2 linked regions of the Metabacillus sp. KUDC1714 genome follow. The protein of the gene in region 1 interacts with the protein of each later gene in a pairwise test. Links are inferred from orthologs where the notes say so. Each region holds a gene or a part of one and is shown on either strand. Other genes may lie near its edges. The genes, in order: HUW50_RS19380 and HUW50_RS01545.

What was found.
Region 2: the proteins of HUW50_RS19380 (region 1) and HUW50_RS01545 interact in binary tests that used the Bacillus subtilis proteins (3 or more experiments, as listed by UniProt). The link is inferred for Metabacillus sp. KUDC1714 from one-to-one orthologs.

What each region holds. Positions count from the first base shown.
Region 1 is NZ_CP055263.1:4,211,723-4,214,864, reverse strand. Bases 132-2,935 are described here. They hold HUW50_RS19380 (DivIVA domain-containing protein), read right to left. Parts: upstream 1,885-2,935; coding sequence 1,378-1,884; downstream 132-1,377. Other genes in these bases: HUW50_RS19370 (YggT family protein), read right to left, coding at 2,881-2,935; HUW50_RS19375 (YlmH family RNA-binding protein), read right to left, coding at 2,021-2,797; ileS (isoleucine--tRNA ligase), read right to left, coding at 132-713. Outside these bases: more of ileS, read right to left, coding at 1-131; more of HUW50_RS19370, read right to left, coding at 2,936-3,142. UniProt on the Bacillus subtilis protein: May act as a pilot protein, directing MinCD to the polar septation sites or by inhibiting MinCD at the midcell site of division. Required for polar localization of the chromosome during sporulation.
Region 2 is NZ_CP055263.1:303,589-306,757, reverse strand. What follows is about bases 217-3,047. They hold HUW50_RS01545 (post-transcriptional regulator), read left to right. Parts: upstream 217-1,400; coding sequence 1,401-1,694; downstream 1,695-3,047. Other genes in these bases: secDF (protein translocase subunit SecDF), read left to right, coding at 1,823-3,047; spoVB (stage V sporulation protein B), read right to left, coding at 217-1,232. Also shown: more of spoVB, read right to left, coding at 1-216; more of secDF, read left to right, coding at 3,048-3,169. UniProt on the Bacillus subtilis protein: Required for post-transcription initiation control of the comE operon. Promotes the accumulation of its target comE mRNA to septal and polar sites.

The sequences.
Region 1 (3,142 bases):
ATTGTCCATGGTGTTGTCGTCCAGATGATGATTTTTTCATCATTTGTTAAAACACCTTTCCCATCTTGAACTGGGAATGCCACATAAATTGATGGAGAGCGTTTATCGGCATATTCGATCTCAGCTTCCGCTAGAGCAGATTCACTTGAAGGTGACCAATAAACTGGTTTAAGGCCTTTGTAAATATAACCTTTTTTAGCCATCTCACCGAATACTTTGATTTGCTGAGCTTCATACTCAGGCTTTAACGTAACATATGGGTTATCCCAATCACCACGTACACCAAGACGTTTAAACTGTTCACGTTGCCCATTAATTTGTTCCCAAGCATACTCTTCACATAGCTTACGGAACTCAGCGACCGACATTTCTTTTCTTTTTACTTTTTTATTTTTAGTCAATGCAGTTTCAATTGGTAATCCATGAGTGTCCCAACCTGGAACATATGGAGCACAGAAGCCTGTCATTGATTTATAACGAACAATAAAATCCTTTAAAATTTTATTAAGTGCATGCCCCATATGAATATCACCATTTGCGTAAGGAGGACCATCATGCAAAATGAACAGTGGTCGATCTTTCGTTCGTTCTTGTACTTTATTGTAAATATTCATTTGCTCCCATTTTTCTTGCATTAGTGGTTCTCTGTTTGGAAGGTTTCCACGCATTGGAAATTCCGTCTTTGGCATTAACAAGGTATCTTTATAATCCATTTTCATTCCTCCAGCTTTTAATAGTTAATTTTTTCCGAAAAAGTTTGCTGCCTTGTAATAGTGTCTTCACTTCAGGATGAATTTTATTTTTTTGTGAAAGGTCGAAGAGAGACTAACAAGAATCTGACAATTTCCCAATTACCTGTTTTGTGGTACAACTTTCTTTAGAAAACACAAAAAACCCTCTCATCCCACAAGGGACGAGAAGGTTTATCTCGCGGTACCACCCTATTAGATTAATTCATTAAAACTAATCCACTCAAGCATTCGTAACGAGAATGATTCGCCTGTGCTTACTTACAAATATGTTCAGCATGGAACTCTAGGGTGATCTTCATCCTTTTTCCTTATGTCGAGCTTACACCATCCTCGATTCGCTATATAAGAATTGTAAAGGATTACTATCCCTTTCACCGTTTTACTATAAGGTTGTTAATGAACAAAAGCGCAAGCGCCTTGATCAGCCCCGACAAGCATAAGATGATTTAGGATAGAAGGCGTTCTTTGCCTTCAATTCTAAATTAGCTTATGACCTCGAGGGGCTAGGCGCTGGAGCTGGATGTCGTGCGCTTATCCTAAGTTCAAGAATTTTATTATTTCTTAAACGATAAGAAAAACCTCTATGTTTTCGTATTATATGCGAAAAAAAATGAAAAAGTCAAGTTTAGCTTTTAGTTTCTTCTGCTTCACCAAAAATTGGTTCTACTTCATACTCTAATAAATGATCCCAATCATCATTTTTCAATAGATCAAGTTGTGCTTCAATTAACATCTGGAATCGCGTTCTAAATACTTTTGATTGCTTTTTAAGCTCTTCAATTTCCATTGCAATTTTCCGAGACTTCGATAATGATTCATTAATTATACGATCCGCATTTTTCTCAGCCTCTTTAATTATTAGCTTTGATTCTTTCTGGGCATTTCTCTTAACGTCTTCTCCTGCTTCTTGAGCTATGATAATTGATTTATTCAATGTCTCTTCAATATTTGTAAAGTGACCTAATTTTTCAGTTAGTTCTATAACGCGTGATTCAAGCTCTTTCTTTTCGCGGATGATCATTTCATAATCTTTTATTACTTGATCTAAAAATTCATTTACTTCGTCTTCATCATATCCACGAAATCCTTTATTAAACTCCTTATTATGGATATCTAACGGTGTTAAAGGCACGGATGCCACCTCCAATATGTAGTTAAATAGTTAATCCTTGTCAACATTATAAATCATAATTCGACAGGTTTGTTGAAAATCCTGTTATTTAGGCAAAAATATTTTACTTTTATAAGGATAAGGTCATGTAAACTTATTATTTTTGTTTATTAACAATTAATCTCCACTTGTCTTTTTTCGTTTTCCCTTCAACAGCTGTTATTTCACTGCGACCATATCCACGTACGGAGAGTGTATCTCCATCGCGACATTCAAATGATACGGAATCAACCGTTTTCCAATTTACTTTAACAAGTCCATTTGTAATAAGTGGCTGGATTTTTTGCCGTGAAATGTTATAAACCCCTGAGCATACAACATCAAGTCGCAGTGATGATACCGTCATAATTAGCTCTTGCATCTCTTCTATTTGGGGGATTAATTTGTTCAAACATATTTCCTTCAAACTAATTTTAGCTCGACCAATTTCTTGGAAGTTAGCTTTTAAATATTCTGCAATCTCACTTGCACATACTAGCTGCACAATGTCTTGATTAATACGAATATCACCAAATTTTGAACGTTTTAGTCCCAGACTCATAAGCGATCCTAGAACCTGACGATGCTGAAGATTGATAAATTTGCTAGCATATTGTATTTCAAAAAGAGTTAACTTAAAATCCTCTTGTTCTGGCAGAAAATAGTCCGGGTATATTAAAGCTCTTTTTCGTTCAGTGACTTCTACACCACCTAAAAAAGAAACCTTTACATCTGAATTTTCACCAATTACTGAAGCTACAATTTCTTGTTCTCGAGGATCTAAAAAATCTGATAGCTTTGGACTATATTGATTTTGCACGGTTTCCTTCCATTCTAGAACCTGATCGATAAAATGTCGTTCTTCACCACGAAAATGTTGATATATTTGATCCATAGGTTACAACTCCAGTTACACTATATTGCATGGTTAAAATATGTATTATGTTATGTATGAAAAAAGAGGGACCAAAAAGTCCCTTAGCCAATCATTCTAAAAAGTGCAGCCACGCCAGACTGTGCAAATCTCAAAGCCAAAATTGCTACGATTGGAGAGATATCAATCATTCCTAATGGTGGTATTATCTTGCGAAAGGGTTCTAAATATGGATCACATATTTTAGCTAAAAATTGTCCAAAACCAGATTCTTTCGCACCTGGGAACCAGGACAATAAAATGTACACAATAATCGCATACGAATAAAACGTTAACAATGTAACAATTAAATTAAATAATATATTC
Region 2 (3,169 bases), 3.9 Mb from region 1 along the record:
GATGGCCTTGTAGCCAATACAAAAATTAATGCCGTTTTAACAGCTGCTCCTATTAAACTATTAACCATAGCAGCTTTTGCTAAATCAAGTGCTTGTAAAACTGCTTGAAGTGGTCCTTGAAAATATTGGAAAATAAAAAATGGAGCCATTACTTTAACAAAAATGGCGGATTGACTACTACCATACATGACAAGCATTAACGGCTCTGCAAAGATATATAAGACAACACATGCTAAGCCACCACTTACTATTGATAAACGAATTGACTGCTGAAGGCGATGCTCAACAAGTTTTAAATTGTTTTGTGCCATTGCTTCACTTATAGCAGGAACTAATGAAGTAGATAGGGAATATGTGATGAACGAAGGAAGCATTAATAATGGAAGGGCATATCCTGTTAGCCCACCATATTGTTTTGTAGCAACAGTGGTTAATACGCCTGCAATAGCTAGACTATTAGCAACAACAATTGGCTCAAAAAACCATGAAATTGATCCTATTAGCCGACTTCCTGTAGTTGGAAGGGCAATGCTCATTAATTGGTTAAACGTCTCTTTACCGTTTTTGACAGATTTGAAAAATTTTCTACGTATCTTAATTTTCTTTTTCACCTTGAACATCGCGGCGAGATAAATGAGGGAAACAAGCTCACCGATAACTGCTGAAATCATTGCACCTGCTGCTGCATACTCAATACCATATGGTAAAAAGGCACTTGTAAAAAGAGCAACTAAAGAGATTCGAACAACCTGTTCTAGTACTTGAGAAGCTGCAGCGGGACGCATGTTTTGCTTCCCTTGAAAATAACCACGAATTACAGATGAGATCGCAACTATTGGAACAACAGGTGCAATAGCTAATAGCGGCCATTTAATACGATCATCGGTAAACACATCTTCAGCTAAAATAGGTGCTAAAAAACTCATTGCTGGAGTGAAAAGAATACTTAAAGTTCCTGTGACAGCTAAAGAAACAACAAGTATTTTTTTGATTTTCCGGTGGTCTCCTTGTGCTTCAGCTTCAGCAACAAGCTTTGAGATGGCTACAGGTAAACCAAGCTGTGTAATCGTAATAACCAATACGAGAGTAGGTACAGCCATCATATATAAGCCTACACCTTCTTCTCCAATAAAGCGTGCTACGACAATTCGATTAATAAAACCTAGTACTCGCGTAATAAATCCTGCTAAAATTAAAATAAGCGTTCCTTTTAGAAACGTTTGTTTTGACATTTCTCTCCCTGCCTTCTCAAATAACGTGGAATCATATACAATTACTATATGCGGACCTGTGGGCCAAGCATGACAAGTTCTAACATGAAAGAGTGAAATGCATTCTATGTACATAAACAACTAGAGAAACAAAGAAGATCTATTTAGTTTAATTAAGGAGTGGAGTTAATGAATAGGCAGCCTTTGGATGAATTCAAAGATCATGTAAAACCTGCAATCATAAGCAAGCTTGAGGAATTTGTATTATTAGGCTATACAGATGTATCTGAGGAAAAACTATGGGGATTTTTAAAAAATAAAAAGTGGAAAAAAACAACAGAACTTTCAGTACATGAAGTTGTCCGTGATGTATTAGCACTAAAAATCGGTGATTTTATGAATTATGCAACAGTGGAATCTTATAAAACAGCAAACTGGTTTGATAGTGAAGAAGGAAAAGACGTCTTGAAAGACCTTATATAACGTTGATAAAATTGCATAAAAAAGCGTATAATTTTTAAGAAGAATGTTGCAAGTAAAGATTTTCTAGTTTACCAACAATATTTGCAGTCATACATAAATTGTTTTTTAGATTTTAAGGAGGATACATAATGGTCAAGCGTGGACGCATTATTGCGTTTTTTCTACTTGTCCTCTTTGTGGGAAGTTTAATTGGCTTAAACACAAACAGGGTGACAAACAACATCATATTAGGCTTAGATTTACAAGGTGGCTTTGAAATACTTTATGAAGTAAAGCCTGCAAATGAGGGTGACAAAATAACAAGGGATGTACTAGTTAGTACAGTGAATGCCCTACAAAAACGTGCCAATGTACTTGGTGTTAGTGAACCGAATATACAAATTGAAGGTGATGATCGGATTCGCGTTCAGCTTGCGGGTGTAGATGATCAAACGAAGGCACGAGAAATCCTTTCCACACAGGCTGAATTAACATTCCGTGATTATCAAGATAAAGAAATGTTAAATGGTGCTGATTTAGTTGAAGGTGGAGCAAGTCAGTCATTTGATGAACAAGGGAAGCCGAACGTTGCTATCAAGCTAAAGGACGCTTCAAAATTTAAAGAAGTAACTCAAGAGATTGTTGGTAATGCTCCTTATAATCAGTTGGTTATTTGGCTTGATTATGCAGAAGGTGATGCGTATCAGGAGGAGGCTACAAAGGCTGAACCAAAATTTATTTCTGCTCCAAATGTAGACCAAGTGTTCAATCAAACAGATGTGACAATTACTGGAGATTTTACGATACAAGAAGCAAAGGATTTAGCTAATTTATTAAATGCTGGTTCCCTTCCAGTTAAGTTAGATGAGATGTATTCAACCTCTGTTGGTGCACAGTTTGGTGAACAGGCTTTAGATCAAACAGTTCTTGCGGGTATAATTGGTATATCGATTATTTTCTTATTTATGATTGCTTTTTATCGCTTACCTGGGTTAATCGCAGTTATAACGTTATCTACGTATATTTACGTGATCCTCCAAGTGTTCGACTGGATGAATGGCGTATTAACATTACCTGGAATTGCTGCTCTTATTCTTGGGGTAGGGATGGCAGTTGATGCCAATATCATTACATATGAACGTATAAAAGAGGAACTAAAGCTAGGACGTACTGTTCGCTCAGCCTTTAAAGCAGGGTCGAGACGCTCCTTTGCTACAATTTTTGATGCAAACATTACAACGATACTCGCTGGTGGTGTCCTATTTTTCTTTGGGACTAGCTCTGTAAAAGGTTTTGCCACAATGTTAATTCTAAGTATAATTGTTAGTTTTATAACAGCTGTTTTCTTATCGAGAATCTTACTTGCTCTTTTGGTTGAAAGTCGTTGGCTTGATAAGAAAAAAGGATACTTTGGTGTGAAGAAAAAGGATATCTTAAGTATTGAAGAAACTGATGATGATACAACTGCTCCAACTAAGTTTGATCAAGTAGATTTC